3 regions of the Duganella sp. genome follow, and region 1 is predicted to be linked to each of the others. Evidence: riboswitches for the same ligand, from Rfam matches in the RefSeq annotation. Region 1 holds a riboswitch; each other region holds the start of a gene.
The links. A riboswitch is a leader RNA that binds a small molecule or an ion and turns the genes downstream of it on or off. The one in region 1 is predicted to bind cobalamin.
Positions count from the first base shown of each region.

Region 1 (7,475 bases):
CTACTCATAACGAAGCGCTGTCCGCCCAACTCGATCGTGCTATTAATAACAAGACCAAGCCGCTGGGCAGCCTGGGGGTACTGGAGGCGCTGGCCAAACAAATCGGCCTGATACAGAACCGCTGCGATATCAGCATCATCAACCCATCCATATTGGTGTTCGCCGCCGATCACGGTGTGGTGGCTGAGGGCATCTCGGCGTACCCGCAGGACGTGACCTGGCAAATGGTGGCGAACTTCCTGGCCGGCGGCGCCGCTATCAATGTGTTTGCCGCCCAAAACAACTGCGCGCTGCGCGTGATCGACGCCGGCGTTAATCACGACTTCGGCCCGCGCGACGGCCTGACCGACCGCAAGCTGGCGCACGGCACCCGCAACTTCGCCCACGAACCGGCCATGAGCCGCGACCTGTGCGAAACCGCGCTGGCCGCCGGCATGGCGCTGGCGGCCGAGCTGGAAGGCAATGTGGTCGGCTTCGGTGAAATGGGCATCGGTAACACCACCGCCGCCGCCGCGCTGATGCACAAGCTGACCAGCATCCCGGTCGCCCAATGCGTCGGCGCCGGCACCGGCCTTTCGGCCGACGGTATCCTGCACAAGCAGCGCGTGATCGAAGCCGCCGTCGCAAAACACAACGCGGCCAGCGAGCCGCTCGATGTCCTTGCCACCTTCGGCGGCCTGGAAATCGCCATGATGGCCGGCGCCATGCTGAAAGCCGCCGAGCTGCGCAAGGTGCTGCTGATCGATGGCTTTATCGTCACCAGTGCGCTGCTGGTCGCGGCGCGCTTGCAGCCGGCCATTCTGGATTACTGCATCTTCGCGCACTGCTCCAACGAGAACGGCCACCGCCAGATGCTGGAATCATTGAACGCCAGGCCGCTGCTCACTCTGGGCTTGCGCCTGGGCGAAGGCACCGGCTGCGCGCTGGCGCTGCCGCTGCTGCATGCCGCCGCCAACTTCCTGAACCAGATGGCCACGTTTGAATCGGCCCAGGTCAGCGAGAAGTCCGAGTAATGCATCAGCTACGCCTGTTCTTCACCGCGCTGCAGTTCTTCTCCCGCCTGCCGATTCCGGGTTGGGTGGGTTTCGATCCTGCGTGGCTGAACCAGGCCTCGCGCTACTTCCCGCTGGTGGGCGTGGTGGTGGCGCTGATTAGCGCCGCCACTTACGCGCTGACCGCATGGCTGCTGCCGACGCCGGTCGCCGCCATCCTCTCCACCGCGGCCGGCATCTACGCCACCGGCGCATTCCACGAAGACGGCTTTGCCGATATGTGCGACGGCTTCGGCGGCGGCATGACGCCGGAACGCGTGCTGGAGATCATGAAGGATTCGCGCATCGGCGCGTATGGCGCCATCGGCATCATCTGCATGCTGGGACTGAAGCTGACCACACTGGCCATGCTGCCGCCGCTGGCCGCCGTCGGCGCGCTGCTGGTGGCGCATCCGCTTTCACGGCTGATGGCGACCTCGCTGATCTGGCGCCTCGATTATGTCCGCGCCGAAGGCAAGGCCAAGCCGCTGGCGCAAAAGATGCGTGGCCGCGAATTCCTGATTGCCGCCGCCAGCGCCGCTGTTCCAGCACTGGTAGTGATCGCACTGCGCTGGCTGCCGCTTGCCGCGCTGCTGGCTGGCGTGCTGACCGCGGCCATCGCCACCATCTGGCTGGCACGCAAATGCGTGCGCCGCATCGGTGGCTACACCGGCGATTGCCTGGGCGCCGTGCAGCAGGTCACTGAAGTGGTGTTTTACCTGTGCGCCCTGGCCAGCCTGCAGCCATGAAGCTGATACTGGTGCGCCATCCGCAGCCGCTGGTCGCGCCGGGCATCTGTTATGGCAGCACCGATCTTGAGGTGGCGCCAGCGGAGCTGGAGCACACGCTGGCCGCATTGCGGCTGCTGCCCGATCTTCCCATCTATTCAAGCCCACTGCGCCGCTGCGCCCAGCTGGCCGCGCGCCTGAGCGGCAACGCCATCTACGACGCCCGCCTCGCTGAGATGCATTTCGGCGCGTGGGAGATGCAGGCCTGGGACGCCATTCCCCGCGCCGAGATCGATGCCTGGGCCGCCGACATGGTCCACTATCGTCCCGGCGGCGGCGAAAGCGTGTTCCAGATGGCCGGGCGCATCGCCGACTTTTACGATACGCTGCAGAGCGATACCATCATCATCTGCCACGCCGGCGCCATGCGTCTGCTGCGTGCCCGCCACGCCGGACTGCCCCCTGCGGAGATGGCCCTGCAAGCCGCACAAACCGCCCATCAAATCCCCTACGGCTCCACCTTGACCCTTTAAACCCGTATAATGTGCGGGTTTTGGTGCTCGCGCGTCTGTCCAGATGCGCAGTTAAACGGGAAACACGAAGCTGCAAAAAAGCCAACGTGTGCTGCCCCCGCAACGGTAAGCAAGTGTCGCCGCTGTACGCGACAAACCGCCTCTGACAACCACTGTGCTTCGGCATGGGAAGGTAAGGCGGTCTGACTTGTTAGCCCGGATACCGGCCAAATCAGGTGGAAACGGGCGCGCCCCGCTTCTGTTCACAATTGGCCTACGGGGACGTCGGCTGGTTGCTACTAACCGAAAAATGATCATGACCTTTCGTATTTCCCGCCCTGCGGCAATGACGTCGCTGGCGCTGGCCATGGCTGCCTGCTATGCGCACGCCGAACCTGCCGATGCCGTCGTCGTTACCGCCACCCGCTCGCCGCAGCCGCTGGCCAACGTCATCAGCGACACCATCACGATTAGCGCAGAGCAGATCGCCGAATCCGGCGCAGGCTCGATCGTCGATCTGCTGCAACGCCAGCGCGGCATCGAGATCGCCCGCAACGGCGGCGCCGGCACCGCGTCCAGCGTCTACATCCGCGGCGCCAACAGCAACCAGAACATCGTACTGGTCGACGGCGTGCGTATCGGCTCTTCGACCACCGGCGCCGCCAACTGGAGCGCCATCCCGCTGACCGCCATCGACCATATCGAAATCGTCTACGGCCCACTGAGCTCCCTGTACGGTGCCGACGCCATCGGCGGCGTGATCCAGATCTTCACCAAGAAGGGCAAGGGTGCGCCATCCGTCACGGCCTTCGCCGGCTACGGCAGCGACACGACGCGTGAAGTGGACGCCACCCTGTCCGGCGCGACCGGCGGTGAGCACAGCTTCAGCTACGCGATCAGCGCCGGCAAGGAAAAATCGGATGGCTTCAACGCCACCCGCCGCGGCCTGTCTTCGTACAATGCCGACCGCGATGGCTACGACAAGGAAAACGCCGCCGGCCAATTCAGCCTGCAACTGGCGCCGGGCTATGAGGCCGGCGCGCTGTTCGTGCACAGCAAACTGGAGTCGCAGTACGACGCCGGCACTTCCGCCTACAACGTGCGCAGCACCGCTTCGCTGGATACCGCCGCGGTTTACGGCAAAGCCAAGTTCGTGCAAAACATCGACACCCTGCTGCAGTATTCGGAAAGCCGCGACAAGGGCCAGAACTGGAGCAGCGCCGCCGCCACCGGCTACTCGCGCATCGACACCAAACAAACCGACATCACCCTGCAAAACGATGTGCGCATTGGCGACGACGTGTTGCAAGTGCTGTACGACCACCGCAAGGAAGATGTGTCGACCAACGGTGCCAAAGACATGAACCGCGACCGCACCACCAACTCGTGGGCTGCTTCGTACAATGCACGCCGTGGCGCCAACTTGCTGAACGCCGCTGTCCGCCGCGACAAATCGGTGTACGGCGCCAAGACCACCGGCTCGCTGGGCTATGGCTACGACTTCACGAAACAGCTGCGCGCCACCGCCAGCTACGGCACCAGCTTCCGCGCGCCGACCTACAACGAGTTGTACTACCCAGGCTACGGCAATGAGGGCAACAAGCCGGAACAAGGCAAGAACGCCGAGATCGGCCTGCGCTGGGATGACGGCGTGAACGCGCTGAGTGCCAACTACTACCACAACAAGCTGACCGACCTGCTGGTCAACACCACGCCTTGTCCGTTCGGCATCGACGGTTATACCTATGGCTGCGCCTACAACGTCAACAAGGCGACGCTGGAAGGTGTGACGATCGCCGGCGCCACCAAGCTGGCCGGGGTGAATCTGGCTGCCAGCATCGACCTGCAGGATCCCAAGGACGATACCAGCAACAAGCGCCTGGCGCGCCGCGCGAAGAAGCACGGCAACGTGACCGCCGATTACGGCATCGGCGCCCTGAAGCTGGGCGCGGAACTGGAGTTCTCCGGCGACCGTTTCGACGATGCGGCCAACAAGAACCGCCTCGGCGGCTATGGCCTGGTGAACCTGTTCGCGACTTATGCGTTCGCCCGCGACTGGTCGGCGCTGGTCCGCTGGAACAACATCGGCGACAAGCAGTACGACCTGGCCCGCAACTATGCAACGCCAGGCTCCAAGGTGTTTGCCGGTATCCGTTACGGCTACAAATAATGGTGTAACCTGCCGGGGATGGACGTCCTTCCCCGGCAGTTTTTTTGAAAGCAGTGCATGCGTTCTTTCTCCCGCAATCTGCGACAGCGCGCCGCCATTACCCTTGCAGGGTTGCTGCTGTTCGCGTTTGCCAGCCTGATTTTCTCGGGCATGACCGGTTCGGTCTCAATTCCCTTTTCCGATATTCCCGCAGCGCTGAATGAGCTGCTGCATGGCCAGACCTCGACGCTGGCAGCCACCCTGCTCGACCTGCGCATCAATCGCGCGGTTTCCGCTTTTGTCACCGGTGCCGCGCTGTCGCTGGCCGGTGTGATGATGCAGGCGCTGTTGCGCAACCCGCTGGCCGATCCTTATGTCCTCGGCTTGTCGGCCGGCGCCTCGGTCGGCGCCTTGGCCGCGCTGCTGTTCATGTGCGCCGCATGGATGGTCGATGCCGCCGCTTTCGGCGGCGCGGTCGCCGTCTCGATGATGTTGTATGTGCTGGCACGGCGCGACCTGCGCGGCGGCACGGCGGCCGAAGGCGGCACCTCGCTGTTGCTGCTGACCGGTGCGATCCTGTCCGCCGCCTGCATGGCGCTGGTGACGCTGATGCTGTCCATCGCGCCGGAGAGCCGCCTGCGCAGCATGGTGTTCTGGATGATCGGCGACTTGTCCGGCACGCAGGTGCGCTGGATGCCATGGGCCGTGCTGCTCGCCGCGCTGGCGTTTGCGCTGCGCAGTGCGCGCTCCATGAATGTGATGGCGCTGCACGCCGAAGCCGCCGCCACGCTGGGCATCCGCGTGGGTGCGCTGCGCAAGGGCCTGTTCTTCGTCTCCGGCCTGCTGACCGCCAGCGCCGTCACCAGCGCCGGCAGCATAGGCTTCGTCGGCCTGATCGTGCCGCACGCCTGCCGCTTTGCGGTCGGTCCCGACCACCGCATCCTGATTCCTGCCGCTACTGTGGGCGGCGGCACCTTCCTGCTGCTGGCCGACACGCTGGCCCGCACCGCCATCGCGCCCCAGCAGCTGCCGGTCGGCGTGGTGACGGCGCTGATTGGCGCGCCGGTCTTCCTGTATCAACTGCACAGGCTACGCAAATGATGATCAGCACGCACAAACTTTATCTGGGCGTCGGCCAGCGCCAGCTGGTGTCGGACCTGGAATGGCAGGTACGCGAGGGCGAATGCTGGAGCGTCATCGGCCGTAATGGCGCCGGCAAGAGCACCTTGCTGCGCGCGCTGGCAGGCCTGCGCGCGCCGGAAGCCGGCCATGTGGCCATCAACGGACGCCCGCTGGCCGAATGGCCGCTGGCCGAGCTGGCGCGCCAGCGCGCCTTCCTGGCGCAAAGCCGCAGCGACGCCTTCTCCTACAGCGTGATCGAGACCGTGCTGTCGGCGCGCCATCCCTACCACGACAACCGCTACTGGGAAGACAGCGACGACCACGCCATCGCCATCAAAGCGCTGGAAGCGATGGAAGTGGCCGACCTGGCGGCGCGCGACGTGCGCACGCTGTCCGGTGGCGAACGTCAGCGCGTGGCGATTGCCGCCATGCTGGCGCAGGACACGCCGCTGCTGCTGCTCGACGAACCGGCCAACGCGCTGGATCTGGCGCATCAGGTCAGCGTGATGAATATCGTCGCGCGCCTGTGCCGCGAACAAGGCAAGACCGCCGTCATGATCGGCCATGACCTGACGCTGGCGCACAGCGTCTCCACCCACGCGCTGCTGTTGAAAGGCGATGGCCGCTGGCTGGCTGGCGCCACGGCGGAAGTCATGCAGGCCGATATCCTGAGCGACTATCTCGGCCACCCGATTGAAGTCATCCGGCACGGCAAGCGCAGCATCTTTATCCCCAACGAGGAAACCCAATGAGCGACGACATCAACGAACGTCACCGCGCGCGCATGGAGCGCAAGAAGGCCATCATCGACGCCAAGATCGCCGCCGCCGACAAGCAGATCGGCATCATCATCGTCAACACCGGCAACGGCAAGGGCAAGAGCTCCAGCGCCTTCGGCATGGCCATCCGCGCCATGGGCCATGGCATGAAAGTCGGCGTGGTGCAGTTCATCAAGGGCGCGCTGCAGACCGGCGAAGAGCGCTTCCTGCGCCGCTTCCCGGAAGAGATCAGCTTCCACGCCATGGGCGAGGGTTACACCTGGGAGACGCAGAACCGCGAGCGCGATATCGCCAAGGCGCAGCTGGCATGGGAACAGGCCAGGAAGTTTTTGGCCGATCCGCAGATCGGGCTGGTGATCTTCGATGAACTGAACATCGCCCTCAAATACAAATACCTCGATGTGGAAGTCGTCATCAACGACCTGCTGGCGCGTCCGGCGATGCAGCACGTCTGCATCACCGGCCGTGGGGCGCCGCCGGAACTGATCGAGATAGCCGACACGGTTACCGAGATGGAAGTGGTCAAGCACGCGTTCAAGGCCGGCATCGGCGCGCAAGCGGGGACCGAATGGTAAGAGCCCTGTTGGTGGCTGCCGTCTCTTCAGGACAAGGCAAAACCACCGTCACCGCCGCGCTGGCGCGCAAGCTGGTCAAGCTGGGCCAGCGCGTGCGCGTGTTCAAGTGCGGCCCGGACTTCATTGACCCGATGCTGCTGGAACGTGCCAGCGGCGCGCCGGTGCGCTCGCTCGACCTGTGGATGGTCGGCAAGGAGCTGTGCAGCCAGCAACTGGCGCAGGCTGCCGGCGAGGCGGACGTGATCCTGATCGAAGGCGTGATGGGACTGTATGACGGCACGCCCTCTTCCGCCGATCTGGCACGCGCGTTCGGCGTGCCGGTGATGGCGGTGATCGACGCCGGCGCCATGGCGCAAACCGCCGGCGCGCTGGTGCATGGCCTGCGCGACTACGGTCCGGTGCAGATGGCCGGGGTGATCGCCAACCGCGTTGCCAGCGAAGGTCATGCGAAGATGATCGCGTCCTCGCTGCGCGACATTCCGCTGTTTGGCACGTTGCCGAAGCAGGCCAGGTCGCTGCCGGAACGCCATCTCGGGCTGGTGCTGCCGGGCGAGGTGCAGGATATCGACCAGTTGCTGG
Region 1 covers NZ_JBCNLB010000035.1:14,613-22,087, reverse strand. The annotation lists gene cobT (nicotinate-nucleotide--dimethylbenzimidazole phosphoribosyltransferase) at 1-1,013, shown strand, start outside; gene ABDW57_RS27605 (adenosylcobinamide-GDP ribazoletransferase) at 1,013-1,780, shown strand; gene ABDW57_RS27600 (histidine phosphatase family protein) at 1,777-2,292, shown strand; cobalamin riboswitch at 2,297-2,518, shown strand; gene ABDW57_RS27595 (TonB-dependent receptor) at 2,588-4,441, shown strand; gene ABDW57_RS27590 (iron ABC transporter permease) at 4,499-5,521, shown strand; gene ABDW57_RS27585 (ABC transporter ATP-binding protein) at 5,521-6,294, shown strand; gene cobO (cob(I)yrinic acid a,c-diamide adenosyltransferase) at 6,291-6,896, shown strand; gene ABDW57_RS27575 (cobyrinate a,c-diamide synthase) at 6,890-7,475, shown strand, end outside.

Region 2 (7,475 bases), on a different contig from region 1:
ATCTTTGTTAGCAATCCTTCTGGCAGCGTGAGTTTCAATGCCGGCCAGTTTGGTTTTGTGCCGTCCTTCAGCCAGCCGCCGATCATCTTGCCGCGCAATCCAGGCCTGTCGTTCGCGCCGCCGCCGGTGTTTAACAGCTCGACCAGCTCGCAGCCGAATTCGGCCCCGCCCAAGTCCAATGCGGTGGATTGCGAAGTTCGCTAAAAACCCTTGACCTTCCTATCGTGGGATACTTGATGCTGTAGGTGTAGAAACAGCATCGGGTGTCCCATGAATCAGCAAGCAATCAAAATCGAAGGCATGAGCTGCGCCTCCTGCGTGGGCAGGGTGGAGCGGGCGCTGGCGGCCGTGCCGGGCGTTGACAAGGTCAGCGTCAACCTCGCCACCGAAATGGCACGGGTGGAATCTGCTGAGCCGGTCGACTTTGCGGTGCTGGCGCAGGCGGTCGACAAGGCTGGCTATCAAGCCTTGCCGTCCGAACCCGGCGTCGCCCCTGCTGCTGCCGTCGCCACGGCCACAAGCGGCGAAGCCAACACCGCTCCCGCTGCCGCCACCGTCACCAATGCTGCCGCTGCTGGTTCGGGCGCCGTCAGCCCGCCAGGCCGCCGCGTCTTGCCTGGGCCGTCCGGCGGCCTGGCCGTGTTGCTGGCCGCGCTGTTCTCGCTTCCTCTGCTGTTGCCGATGCTGCTGGAGCTGTTCGGCATCCACTGGATGCTGGACGGCCGCTTGCAATGGTTGCTGGCGACGCCGGTCCAATTCTGGCTGGGCGCGCGCTTCTATCGCGCCGGCTGGCTGGCCGCCCGCGCACGCAGCGGCAATATGGATCTGCTGGTGGCCATCGGCACCAGCGCCGCGTATGGCTTGAGCGTCTATCAGCTGCTGTCGGCCGCCGCCATGCCGCACCTGTACTTTGAAGCGTCCTCCGTCGTCATCACCCTGGTCCTGCTTGGCAAATGGCTGGAAGCGCGTGCCAAGCGCCAGACCACCGCCGCCATCCGCGCGCTGCAAACCTTGCGCCCTGAATCGGCGCGCGTGCGGCGCGATGGGCAGGACGTGGATGTTGCCATCAGCGATGTGCTGGTGGGAGACATCATCGTCATCCGCCCCGGCGAGCGCATCGCCGCCGATGGCGTCATCACTGAAGGCGCCAGTCATGTCGATGAAGCCTTGATCACCGGGGAAAGCCTGCCGGTGGCGCGTCATGCCGGCGAGCGTGTGACGGGCGGCGCCATCAACGGAGAAGGCCTGCTGCTGGTGCGCGTGACCGCCGTTGGCGCCGAAAGCACGCTGGCGCGCATCATCCGGCTGGTGGAAGACGCGCAGGCGGCCAAGGCGCCGGTGCAGCATCTGGTGGACCGGGTGAGTGCGGTATTCGTGCCGGTAGTGCTGGTGCTGGCGCTGCTGACCTTTGCCGGCTGGTGGCTGGCGGGGGGCGGTGCGGAGCAGGCCATCATCAACGCGGTGGCGGTGCTGGTGATTGCGTGTCCGTGTGCACTGGGATTGGCGACACCGGCCGCCATCATGGCCGGCACCGGCGTCGCCGCGCGTCACGGGATTCTGATCAAGGATGCGGAAGCGCTGGAACTGGCGCACCGCATCACTGCTGTGGCGTTTGACAAGACCGGCACGCTGACCGAAGGGCAGCCATCACTGGCCGTCCTCGCGCCTGCGCCTGGCGTCGATGAAGTGCGTCTGCTGGCGCTGGCCGCCGCCGTCCAACGCGGCAGCGAACATCCGCTGGCCCGCGCCGTCCAGCAAGCCGCCGCCACCCCGCTGAAAGCTGCCGATGTCAGCGCGCTGCCAGGGCGTGGTGTGGCGGCGACGGTGGATGGCGTCCGCCTGGTGCTGGGCAGCTCGCGGTTGATGCAGGAGCAGGGCATCGCGCTGTCCGCGCTGGCCGCACGCGCCGGCGAACTGGAACGCGCCGGCCACACCATCTCGTGGCTGGCCGACGCCGATGCGCACCAGCTGCTTGGCCTACTGGCCTTTGGTGACCGCATCAAGCCGCAGGCCCGCGCCGCCATCGATGTCCTGCACGCCATGCACATCGAAACCATCCTGCTCACCGGCGACAACCAGGGCAGTGCAAACACCGTCGGCAAACAACTCGGCATCCAGCGCGTCAACGCCAACATGCTACCGGCTGACAAAGCCAGCACGGTCGCGGCCCTGAAAGGCGCGGGCAGCACCATTGCCATGGTCGGTGACGGCATCAACGACGCGCCGGCGCTGGCTGCGGCGGACGTTGGCATCGCCATGTCCAGCGGCACCGACGTCGCCATGCACGCCGCCGGCATCACCCTGATGCGCGGCGATCCCGCACTGGTGGCCGCCGCCATCCAGATCTCGCGTCGCAGCTACAACAAAATCCGCCAGAACCTGTTCTGGGCCTTCATCTACAACCTGATCGGCATCCCGCTGGCCGCCTTCGGCCTGCTCAACCCCATGGTTGCCGGTGGCGCCATGGCACTGAGCTCGGTCAGCGTCATCAGCAACGCGCTCCTGCTGCGTCGCTGGAAACCGGAGAACCAACAATGAACATTGGCCAAGCCGCCAACGCCACCGGCGTTTCCGCCAAAATGATCCGCTACTACGAGAGCATCGCCCTGATCCCGCCCGGCAAGCGCACCGACGCCGGCTACCGCATCTACGGCGAGAACGACCTGCACACCCTGCGCTTCGTCAAACGCGCACGCCAGCTGGGCTTCTCGCTGGATCAGATCCGTGACCTGCTGTCGCTGTGGCAGAACAAAGAGCGCGCCAGCGCTGACGTCAAAACCATCGCCATGGGTCACGTAGCGCAACTCAACCAGCGCATTGCCGAACTGACCGAAATGCGCGACACCCTGCAGACACTGGCCAGCTGCTGCCACGGCGACCATCGTCCCGACTGTCCAATTCTCCAAAGCCTCGCCAGCTAACTCCGGGGTCAGGTCCGCCATTTCTACACGAGCTGGTCTGTAGCGGTCGCTACAGACCAGCTCGTGTAGAAATGGCGGACCTGACCCCGGATTTTCAGTATAATCTCGCCACGTTTTGGTGCCCGCGCGCCTGTCCAGGTGCGCAGTTAAACGGGAAACAGGAGCCTTCACCGGCCAGCCTGTGCTGCCCCCGCAACGGTCAACAAGCGTCGTCACATGACGACAACCCGCTTCGCTAAACCACTGTGCTTCATGCATGGGAAGGTCAGGCGGGGACGCTTGCCAGCCCGGATACCGGCCAAACAGGTGGAAATGCTCTATGCGTCACGAGCATTTCTGTTCATTCCGCTCACGGGGAGGTGAGTGGTTTGCGCCCTGATTTTCACAATCCGTCTATGCAAAATCTGCCTGCCGAGGCAGCGATTCATTCTATTGAAGCGCTGCTGTATTCCATTTCCAATGTGCTTTACCTACCGGTATTGCTGGGCATCGCCGCACTGGTGCTGCATATGCTGGTGTGCTTCGGCATCTTCGGCGCCGAGTGGCTGGAGCGCCGCCGCGGTGTACGCATGCTGGTCGCCACCGCCAGACAGGAAATGGCCGCCGTCGTCGCCGCCAAGGAGCACCAGCCAGCGCTGGACGCGCGCCTCGAACGCGTGGTGCAGCGCGCCGATGCCAGCGGCGTGCGCCGCCTCGATGGCGTGCGCTTCGTGGTGCGCGTCGGCCCTGCACTGGGCCTGATGGGCACCCTGATCCCGATGGGCATTTCGCTGGCCGGCCTCGCACAAGGCAATCTGCCGAAGATGGCCGAGTCCATGACCACCGCCTTCACCGCCACCGTGGTCGGCCTGGCGTGCAGCGTCAGCGCCTATGTGTTGACGCTGGTGCGCGAGCACTGGCTGCGCAGCGACCTGACCGAGATCGCCTTCGCCGCCGAAACCCTGCTGGCAGCGGAGGGCTGAGATGCGCTACCTGAACAAGCATCGCTATAGCCGCCACGGCGAGCATGGCGAAGATCCGCTATCGGGCGTGGCCAATCTGTTCGACGCCAGCATCGTGTTCATTGTGGCGATGATGCTGGCGCTGTTCTCGGCCTGGAATATGATGGACCTGCTGGACCCGAACTCGGAAGTCACCATCGCCAAGAAAACCGCCGACGGCCGGGTCGAAGTGCTGACCAAGAAGGGCGCGGAGATCAAGGTCAGCAAGGTAAGCGACAAACCGCTGTCCGGATCAGGCAAGCGCCTGGGCACGGCGTACCAGCTGCCGGATGGGAAGGTGATCTATGTTCCGGAATAAGCTGTGGGCCTTGCTTGTCTTGTTGCTGTGCGTAGCCGGCGACGTGCGGTCCGCGCAGGCGCCGCGTACCCTGGCATTGATGCTGGGCGACGTGGAGTCGCGACCCACCGTGCTGGCGGTGCGCGGTCTTCAGGATGAATTGAAGGCGCTGAATCTCAGCATCCGCATTGTGCCGGTAAACGGTCTGACGCCGGCCGACCGTAGCGCGTTGGCCTCCGCCGACGTGGCGGTCATCAACGTCAAGGGCCGCCAGGCCATGGCCGGCCTGACCGCCGAATTGCAGGCGCTGCAAAAGGCGCGCAAGCCGGTGTTTGCGGTGGGCGCCATCGACGACAGCTTGCGCGAGCTGGGTGTGCGCGATGATAAAACCATCCAGGCCTATCACGCCGAGGGCGGCGTGGAAAACATCGGTAATATGCTGCGCTATATCCTGCGCAGCAGCTTCGGCTCTACGGTCAGCGTGGCGCCGGTGCACGCGATGCCGGAGGCTGGCCTGTATGACGTGCAGGCCAATCGCACCGTCGGCAGCTACGACGACTATGTGCGCGGTTACGCGCACCACAAACCGGGCGCGCCGTGGATCGCCGTGCCGTTCTACCGCGCCAGTCTGGTGGCAGGACAAACGCTGCCGCTGGCCGCTATGGTTGCGCGCCTGGAGGCCAGCGGCTACAACGTGGCGCCGGTTTTTGGCTATCCGTATGAAGTCCCTCTGAAGCTGCTGCTGGACGAAAACGGCAAGAGCCGCGTCGACCTGATCGTCGCGCTGGGCATGAAGGTGGGCGGCACCGCCAGCGTGAGCGCGCTGCTCGACCAGCTTGGCGTGCCGGCGATTAACGCCATCACGCTGAGTCAGCAGACCTATGCGCAGTGGCAGGATTCCAAAGTGGGCCTGGACATCATCGAGCGCACCTGGCAACTGGCCGGCGCCGAGGCGGCGGGCCTGATCCAGCCAACCGTGGTCGCCAGCCGCGAACGCATCAGCGATGCGCAGACCGGCCTGGCCTACGTGGAGGAGACGCCGATTGCGGAGCGCATCGAGCGTCTCAACGAACGCGTGGCCGCCTGGCTGGCGCTACGCCAGCAGGCCAATCGCGACAAGCGTGTGGCCATGATTTACTTTAACTATCCGCATGGTTCCGAGACCATCGGCGCGGCTTACCTTAACGTGCTGCCGGAAAGCCTGTGGCAGATCGCCCAGCGTCTCAAGCACGACGGCTACCGCACCGGCGACGCACTGCCGGCCAGCGAAGGCGAGCTGCAAGGCGAGATCCAGAAGTGGGGCAATTACCCCGGCAAGTCCAAGGGCGATTACATGGCGGGTCTGAAGCATCTGGCCGAAAGCGGCCAGGCCTTGCTGGTGCCGCTGTCCGACTACCAGCAGTGGTTCGCCAGACTGCCGCAACCGCTGCGCGCATCGATCGAACGGTCGTGGGGCAAGCCGGAGCAGGCGCCGGTCCTGTGGCGCAACGTCCAGGGCGAGGCCTTCTTCGTCTATCCTGCACGCCGCTTCGGCAATGTGCTGATGGCGCCGCAGCCAGGCCGCGCATGGGAGCAGAATCTGGAGAAGCTGCACAATGAGGTCAGCATGCCGCCATCGCACGAGTACATCGCGTTTTATCTGTGGCTGCAGAAGGACTTCAAGGCGCACGCCGTCATGCATATCGGCACCCACGGCACGCAGGAATGGCTGACCGGTAAAGAGGCAGGCCTGTCCGACAGCGATCCGTCCGAGGCGTTGATCGGCGCCATGCCCAACATCTATCCTTATGTGATGGACGACGTGGGCGAAGGCATCCAGGCCAAGCGCCGCGGCATGGCAACCATCATCGATCATATGACGCCGCCGTTCGATGTCGCCGGTTTGAATCCCGATTTGCGCGAACTGGGTGCACTGCTGAACGACTACCGCGTGGCCGAACAAAAAAGCCCGCTGCTGGCCGCCAGCCATCTGAAAGCCATCAACCGGCTTGCTGCCAAGAGCGGCGTGTTGAAGGACATGAAGAAGTCGGAACTGAAATCGGAAGCCGATATGGAAGGGCTGGAAGAATACCTCGATGATACCGGCAACAAGCTGACGCCATTCGGCCTGCATACCTTCGGCGTAGCGCCCGCACCCGAACAGCGCAATGCCACCGCGCGTGCGGTGGTGAGCCTCGATAACGCCTCCACGCCAGAGCAGAAGCTGAAACGCATCTCACAGCTGGAAGCGGATATCGAACAAAGCGCGCAACTGGAGCTGGACCGCCTGATGCAGGCGCTGTCGGGCCGCTACATTCCGACCGGCGCCAGCGCAGACCTGGTGCGTAATCCGAACGCGCTGCCGACCGGCCGTAATTTCTTCGGCCTCGATCCCTCGCGCATTCCGAGCAAGACTACTTATGAAGCCGGCGCCAAACTGGGGCAGCAACTGGTGGAAGACTACCGCAAGCGCCACGGCGCCTATCCGGAAAAGCTCAGCATGAACTTGTGGGGCGTCGAGACCTCGCGCCATGAAGGCGTGATGGAAGCGCAGGCCATGTCGCTGATGGGTATCCGGCCGACATGGGACGAACGTGGCCGCGTCACCGGCGTGGAAGCGCTGAGCCGCAAGCAGATGGGCCGTCCGCGTGTGGATGTGACGCTGGTGTCCTCCGGCCTGTTCCGCGACCTGTTCCCCAACTTGCTGACGTTGATGGATCAAGCCGCGCAACTGGCACAGAAGCAGGACGATGAAGGCGGCAACGTCATGGCAGCGCACAGCCGCAAGACCGCCGCCGCGCTGAGCGCGAGCGGCGTTTCAGCGGAGGAGGCGCAGCGCATGGCATCGGTGCGCATCTTCGGCGTGCCAAGCGGCGCATACGGCACGCAGATCGAAAAACTGATCCCGCTGACCAACGCCTGGCAGAACGAGAAGGAAGTGGCGGACGTCTTCATCAACCGCATGAGTCATCCGTTCGGCGCCGGCTACTGGGGCGACGACAAGGCCAATCCGGATCAGCGGCGTGCCCTGTTCAAACAGGCGCTGTCCGGCAGTCAGATTGCGCTGCACAGCCGCTCCAGCAATCTGTTTGCGACGCTGGATAACGATGACTTCTTCCAGTATCTCGGCGGCACCGCGATGGCGATCCGCAGCGTGGACGGCAAGACGCCGGAAGTGATGGTCAGCGACCTGGCCAACCCGCGCCGGGCGACGCACAAGACGCTGGAACAGTACATGGGGCAGGAGATGCAGTCGCGCTACCTGAATCCCCGCTGGGCCGACAGCATGCTGAAGGA
Region 2 covers NZ_JBCNLB010000029.1:16,221-23,695, forward strand. The annotation lists gene ABDW57_RS26810 (FecR family protein) at 1-204, shown strand, start outside; gene ABDW57_RS26815 (heavy metal translocating P-type ATPase) at 271-2,538, shown strand; gene cueR (Cu(I)-responsive transcriptional regulator) at 2,535-2,921, shown strand; cobalamin riboswitch at 3,021-3,239, shown strand; gene ABDW57_RS26825 (MotA/TolQ/ExbB proton channel family protein) at 3,317-3,883, shown strand; gene ABDW57_RS26830 (DUF2149 domain-containing protein) at 3,885-4,220, shown strand; gene ABDW57_RS26835 (cobaltochelatase subunit CobN) at 4,207-7,475, shown strand, end outside.
Region 2: another riboswitch for cobalamin. It lies ahead of ABDW57_RS26825 (MotA/TolQ/ExbB proton channel family protein); the one in region 1 lies ahead of ABDW57_RS27595 (TonB-dependent receptor).

Region 3 (7,475 bases), on a different contig from region 1:
CCTGCATGGGAGGCGCGCCAAACAGGCGGCGGTACTCGCGGCTGAATTGCGAGGCGCTTTCGTAGCCGACCTTGTAGGCGGCGGTGGTGGCGTCGACATCGCCGTTCAGCAGCAGGGTGCGCGCCTGCTGCAGCCGCAGCTGCTTTTGATACTGCATCGGCCCCATGGTGGTCACCGCCTTGAAGCGGTGGTGCAGACTGGAGACGCTCATATGGGTGGCCTGCGCCAGGTCTTCCACCTTGACTGGCTGGTCGTAATGGTCCTTGAGCCAGGCGATGGCTTTGCTGATGCCGCGGTCCTGCTGATCCAGTACGATGTTCTGATACAGATGACGGCCGTCGGGACCGGTCAGCATACGGTAGATGATTTCGCGCTTCAGGCCCACCGCCAGGAAGGCCGCTTCCGCCGCCGGCGCGCGCAGCAGGCGCACCAGCTGGTATAAGGCTTCCTGCAAAGCGTCGTCGGTGCGGCCGACGAAGGCGCCGCGCTCCGGCTGCTGCGAGTCGATGCTGACTTGCGCCTCCAGCACAATGGCCGCAATCTCCTGCGGATCGAGTTCAATATTCAGCAGCAGGTAGGGCTTGTCCGGCGTGGCATTGATGATGTGGCCGGAAGCAGGCATGTCGACCGATACCGCCAGATACTCGCCGGGGCCGTAATCAAGCACCTCATCGGCCAGGATCACGCGCTTGTGCCCCTGCAGGATCACGCAGCACGAAGGTTTGAGCACGCCCTTGGTAACGGGCGTGGGATGCGAAGAACGCAGCAGCGATAAAAATGGAATGCTGGTCGCCACCCGCCGCTCGTCCAGCGCGTACTGCTGGACGATGTCGATCATGTGATCGAGCCGCGTGGGGGCGAGGTCGCGTTTCATTTTATTTCAACAGCGGCACCAGGTATTTGCCGGTGACGCTGGCCGGGTTGGCCGCCACTTCTTCCGGCGAGCCGCTGGCGATGATCTTGCCGCCGCCGGCGCCGCCTTCCGGACCCAGGTCGACGATCCAGTCGGCGGTTTTGATCACGTCCAGATTGTGCTCGATGATGACCAGCGTGTTGCCCTGGTCGCGCAGGCGGTGGATCACCTTCAGCAGCAGGTCGATATCGTGGAAGTGCAGACCGGTGGTCGGCTCGTCCAGGATGTACAGCGTGCGGCCGGTGTCGCGCTTGGACAGTTCCAGCGACAGCTTGACCCGCTGCGCCTCGCCGCCCGACAGCGTGGTGGCACTCTGACCCAGCTTGATGTAGCCCAGACCCACATCGAGCAGCGTATGCAGCTTGCGCGCGATCAGCGGCACCGGTTTGAAGAACTCGTGCGCGTCTTCCACCGTCATGTCGAGGATTTCGGTGATGTTCTTGCCCTTGTAGTGCACTTCCAGCGTTTCGCGGTTATAGCGCTTGCCGTGGCAGACGTCGCACGGCACGTACACGTCCGGCAGGAAGTGCATTTCCACTTTCAGCACGCCGTCGCCCTGGCAAGCCTCGCAGCGGCCGCCCTTGACGTTGAACGAGAACCGGCCGGCGCTGTAGCCGCGTTCCTTCGCGGTCGGCACGGTGGCGAACAGCTCGCGGATCGGCGTGAACAGGCCGGTGTAGGTGGCCGGATTCGAACGCGGCGTGCGGCCGATCGGCGCCTGGTCGACCGAGATCACCTTGTCGAAGTGTTCCAGGCCGGCGATGGCGTCGTGCGGCGCAGGCTCGGTCTGCGAGCCGTACAGGTGGCGCGACAGCGCGGGGAACAGCGTGTCGTTGATCAGGGTCGACTTGCCGGAGCCGGAGACGCCGGTCACGCAAGTCATCAGGCCGACCGGCAGCTTCAGATTCACCTTCTTCAGGTTGTTGCCGGTGGCGCCGGTGATCACCAGCTGCTTGTCGGGATCGGCCACGTGGCGCTTCTTCGGCACTTCGATCTTGCGCGTGCCGCTCAGGTACTGTGCGGTCAGCGATTTCTTGTTCTTCAGGATGTCCTTGAGCGAACCGGCGGCGATCACGTCGCCGCCATGCACGCCGGCGCCCGGACCCATGTCGACGATGTAATCGGCGGTGCGGATAGCGTCTTCGTCGTGCTCCACCACCAGCACGCTGTTGCCGATGTCGCGCAGGTGTTTCAGGGTGTCGATCAGACGGTCGTTGTCGCGCTGGTGCAGGCCGATGGACGGCTCATCCAGCACGTACATCACGCCGGTCAGCCCGGAGCCGATCTGCGAGGCCAGACGGATACGCTGCGCTTCGCCGCCGGACAGGGTGTCGGCGCTGCGGTCCAGCGACAGATAATCGAGGCCGACGTTGTTGAGGAACTGCAGGCGCGAGATGATCTCTTTCACCACACGGTCGGCAATCTCCTTCTTGGCGCCGCGCAGCTTCAGCTGCTCGAAGAAGGACAGCGTTTCACGCAGCGGCTTCTCCGCGATTTCGTAGATGGCCTTTTCCTGCTTGCCGGTGCCGACCTTGACGTAACGCGCTTCCACGCGCAGGCGCGCGCCTTCGCACGATGGGCATTTCTTCTCGTTGATGAATTTGGCCAGTTCCTCTTTCACCGCCATCGAATCGGTTTCGCGGTAACGGCGCGCCAGATTGTTCACCACACCTTCAAAGGTGTGTTCCTTGACCACGGTGCGGCCGCGCTCATTGATGTAGGTGAACGGGATCTGCTGCTTGCCGGAGCCGTTCAGCACCACTTCCTGCGCGGTCTTCGGCAGTTTTTCAAACGGCAGGTCCAGATCGAATTCGTAGTACGCCGCCAGATTGGACAGCATCGAGAAGTAGAACTGGTTGCGGCGGTCCCACCCCTTCACCGCGCCGGACGCCAGCGACAGGTTGGGGAAGGCGACGATGCGCTTCGGATCGAAGAACTCGATGTGACCGAGGCCGTCGCATTCCGGGCAGGCGCCCATCGGGTTATTGAAGGAGAACAGGCGCGGCTCCAGCTCCTGCAGCGAATAGCCGCAGGTGTTGCAGGCGAACTTGTTGGAATAGACATGCTCCGTGCCGTTATCCATTTCCAACGCGACGGCACGACCGTCGGCCAGGCGCAGCGCGGTTTCAAAGCTCTCGGCCAGGCGCTGCTTGATGTCGGCGCTGACCTTGACGCGGTCGATCACCACGTCGATGGTGTGCTTCTCGGTTTTCTTCAGCTTCGGCAGGTCTTCCACTTCGTAGATTTTGGCGTCATGCGTGCCGCTCTGCACGCGGAAGCGGATGAAGCCCTGCGCCTGCATTTGCTCGAACAGGTCTGAGTGTTCGCCCTTGCGGTTGGCCACCACCGGCGCCAGGATCATCAGCTTGGTGCCTTCGGGCAGGGCCAGCACCGCGTCCACCATCTGCGACACGGTCTGCGCGGCCAGCGCCTGGTCCGGGTGGTTGATGCAGTAAGGCGTGCCGACGCGCGCGTACAGCAGACGCAGATAATCGTGGATCTCGGTCACGGTGCCGACGGTCGAACGCGGGTTGTGCGAGGTGGCTTTCTGCTCGATCGAGATGGCCGGCGACAGGCCCTCGATCAGATCCACGTCCGGTTTTTCCATCAGCTGCAGGAACTGGCGGGCATAGGCGGACAGCGATTCCACATAGCGGCGCTGGCCTTCGGCGTACAGCGTGTCAAACGCCAGCGACGATTTGCCGGAGCCGGACAGACCGGTGATCACAATCAGCTTGTTACGTGGCAGGTCGAGATTGATGTTTTTCAGGTTGTGCGTGCGTGCGCCGCGAATGCGGATCTGTTCCATGGGATTTTTGCCTTTAGAGTCAACCCATAACTATAGCCGGGTTTGATTACTTGCGCCGACCTTGGACTGGATCGTGCCGGCGGGCGCGCGATACTGTATATAATACCAGTATTTTCTTGCGGCGTTTCAACTTACCTGATGTTGACGTTGCTGCAATGCTTCACCAATCATCACCAGCACCGGGCCGTGCGCCGCTTCCAGCCCGCGCGCCAGGTCGGCCAGGGTGAGGCGCAGGACGCGCTGGTCGGCGCGGCTGCAGTTTTCCACCACCACCACTGGCAGGTCGGGCCGCCGGCCTTCGGCCAGCAGACGGCCGGCAGTGGCGGCAGCTTCGCGTCCGCCCATGTACTGCACCAGCGTGTCGGTTTCCGGCAGCGCCGGGTGGTCCGGCTCATCGGGCGCGGTGCTGGAAGTGAAGAAGGCCACGCTGCGCGCCAGTCCGCGCTTGGTCAGCGGCTGCTTGGTGGCCGCCGCCGCGGCCAGCGCGGTGGTAATCCCGGGCACCACTTCCACCTCAATGCCTTCCGCTTCCAGCGCGCGCAATTCCTCGTCGGCGCGGCCGAACAGCATCGGGTCACCGCCCTTGAGGCGCACCACGCACTGGTAGCGCCGCGCGCAATCGATCAGCTGTTGATTGATGACGGCTTGCGCGGTGGAGCGCTGGCCGGAGCGCTTGCCGACCGAGATCAGGTCCGCGTCCGGGCACAACGCCAGCATCTCTGGCGTGACCAGCGCATCGTACAGCACCACCTCGGCCTGCGCCAGCAGACGCGCACCGCGCACCGTAATCAGGTCGGCCGCGCCGGGCCCTGCTCCGATCAAATACACTTTTCCCAGCGCTGACATAGATATCCTTTCGTGTGTGCCAGTGCGCATGATACCGGCTGGCGCGTCTTCGGTGTTCCGCTTGGCAGGCGTTGCCGGCGTGGTGTAAGATGCAACGCTTGGGTGCGCCCATCCCTGTCCGGGGATGGCGTTAAACGGGAAACCGGTGTGAATCCGGTGCAGCCCCCGCTGCTGTAAGCCAGACGACTCCGTCATCACGTCACTGCGATAAACCGCGGGAAGACACGGAGAAGGATGAAGGCGAGCCAGAATACCGGCCCAAAAAGTCAGCACCATCCCCGGGGTGACGGGAAGCCGCTGTCGACCGGCTATTGGCGTCCCGCATTCCTGTCGACCGTCTTTTCTTCCTCCCGCTGGTGTCCGTATAGACCATTCGACGGGAGGTTTCGAATGCATATCATGGAAGGCTTTTTGCCGCCGGCGCACGCGCTCGGGTGGACGGCCGTTTCCTTGCCTTTTCTGGCCTGGGGCTTGCGCTCCGTGGGCCGCGACCTGCACGCGCATCCGGAGCGGCGCATGCTGCTGGGCGTTGCGGCGGCGTTCGCGTTCTTGTTATCCGCACTGAAGCTGCCGTCGGTGACGGGCAGCTGTTCGCATCCGACCGGCGTTGGCCTGGGGGCGGCGCTGTTCGGGCCTGCGGCCATGGTGCCGGTGGGCTTTGTGGTGCTGCTGTTTCAGGCGCTGCTGATGGCGCATGGCGGCTTGACCACACTGGGCGCCAATGTGTTCTCGATGGCGGTGGTGGGGCCGTTCGTCTCGTATGGCGTGCTGCGTGCGGCGGCCTGTATGGGCCTGTCGCGTTCCGCATCGGTATTCCTGGCGGCCTGCCTGGGCGATCTGGCCACCTATGTCACGACCTCGCTGCAGCTGGCGCTGGCGTTTCCTGCGGCGGTGGGTGGTGTGGGCGTGTCGTTTGCCAAGTTCGCCGGCATCTTCGCCCTGACGCAGGTGCCGATCGCCATCAGCGAAGGCTTGCTGACGGTGCTGGTGGTGAATGCCATGGTGCGCTTCAATGCGCACGAACTGCGCGCCCTGCCGGTGATGAAGGGGGATGCATGAAGCTGCGCACCCTGATGCTGTGCGCTGCCATTGTGCTGTTGACAGTGCTGCCATTGTGGCTGGTGAACGTACCGGCCGCATTCGGCGGCGCCGATGCGCGTGCGCAGCAGGCCATTGGCGATATCGCGCCGGATTACACGCCGTGGTTCGCGCCGATTCTTGAACCGGCCAGCGAGGAAATCGCCTCGCTGCTGTTTGCGCTGCAGGCGGCGATCGGCGCTGGCGTCATTGGCTACTGGCTCGGCTTCTCGGTCGCGCGCGAGCGGACCAGGCGCGATGCCAGGCGGGATCACCGTGCTGATTGAATCGTCGGCCTACGCCAATCGCTGGCGCGTTGTGGCGCCGTCTGCCAAGGCGCTGTTTGCGCTGGCGGGCATCGTCGCGGCGTGGCTGGCGCGCAGCCCGGCCGTCTTGTGGGCGTTGACCTTCGCGCTGCTGCTGGCGGCCTTGCTCGGCGCCCGTGTGCCGGCGCGCACCTATCTCGCCGCCGCGTTGCCGCCGCTGGGATTCCTGCTGCTCTCCTGCCTCTCCATGCTGTTTGGCCCGGACGCGCAAGGCAACTGGCGCTGGTCCGCCGTCATGCTGCCTGCCGTCACGCATACCGCCTTGCGTTCGCTGGCCATGCTGGCCGCCCTGCTGGGCCTCATCCTCACCACGCCGCTGCCCGACCTGCTGGCGCTGATGCGCCGCCTGCGCACGCCGGCACTGCTGCTGGACATGATGGTGCTGTGCTACCGCATGCTGCACGTCCTGCGCCAGGCGTGGGACGAAAGCACGACAGCGCAGAGCGCGCGTCTCGGCTATCGCGGCTGGCGCGAGGCGTGGCGGTCAACTGGCATGCTGGCCGGGCAAATGGCTGTGCAAGTTTGGCAGCGTGCCGCCGCTCTGCAAATGGCTGCCGATGCTCGCGCCTTCCAGGGCGCTTTGCGCTTCCTGCCTGCCGCCTATCCGCAAGCGCGGCGCCAGCAGGCGTGGGCTGCACTGGGCGGCGCCATCATGATCGCCATCGGCGCGGGAGACCGCTGGTGAACGCCCCATTGCTCGAACTGGAAGCCGTCGACCACCGCTACCCGGACGGCAGCATCGGCCTGCAAGCCTGCAGCCTGGCGCTGCATCGGGGTCGCCGCTACGCCCTGCTGGGCGCTAACGGCGCCGGCAAAACCACCGTGCTGCAGCACCTCAACGGTCTGCTGCGGCCCGGCGCCGGCCAACTGCGCATCGACGGCCAGGCTTTTGATTACAGCCGCGCCGGACTCACCGCGTTGCGTCGGCGTGTCGGCCTCGTGTTCCAGAATCCGGATCGCCAGTTGTTTTCAGCGGTGGTGGAGGAAGACGTTTCCTTCGGCCCGCTCAACTTGGGGCTGCCCGTCGAAGAAGTGCGCGCCCGGGTCCGCGAGGCGCTGCAAGCGGTCGGACTGCGCGACCACGCGCGCCGTCCGGTGCACCAACTCAGCTTCGGCCAGAAAAAGCGCGTGTGTATCGCCGGCGTCCTCGCCATGCAACCGGACGTGCTGCTGCTGGATGAGCCGATGGCCGGCCTGGATGCCGCCATGCAGGCCGAGCTCACGACGCTGCTGGATCGCCCCGGCGTCACCATCCTGCTGTCCACGCACGACATCGACTTCGCCCTGCGCTGGGCCGACGATATCCACATCATGGCGGCCGGCCGCTGCATCGCTTCCGGACCGGCGCAGGAATTGGCGGCACACACCGACGCACTGCGCACTGCCGGCCAGCGCCCGCCGGCCGCGCTGACGCTGCACGCACAACTGGTCGCGCTGGGCGTGCTGCCCGCCGGTCCGGCGCCGCGCAGCACCGACGCCCTGCTCGACCTGCTCAAACATTCAG
Region 3 covers NZ_JBCNLB010000007.1:213,572-221,046, forward strand. The annotation lists gene ABDW57_RS15360 (AraC family transcriptional regulator) at 1-874, opposite strand, end outside; gene uvrA (excinuclease ABC subunit UvrA) at 876-3,722, opposite strand; gene cobA (uroporphyrinogen-III C-methyltransferase) at 3,849-4,568, opposite strand; cobalamin riboswitch at 4,652-4,845, shown strand; gene ABDW57_RS15375 (energy-coupling factor ABC transporter permease) at 4,959-5,627, shown strand; gene ABDW57_RS15380 (energy-coupling factor ABC transporter substrate-binding protein) at 5,624-5,932, shown strand; gene cbiQ (cobalt ECF transporter T component CbiQ) at 5,904-6,656, shown strand; gene ABDW57_RS15390 (ATP-binding cassette domain-containing protein) at 6,653-7,475, shown strand, end outside.
Region 3: another riboswitch for cobalamin. It lies ahead of ABDW57_RS15375 (energy-coupling factor ABC transporter permease); the one in region 1 lies ahead of ABDW57_RS27595 (TonB-dependent receptor).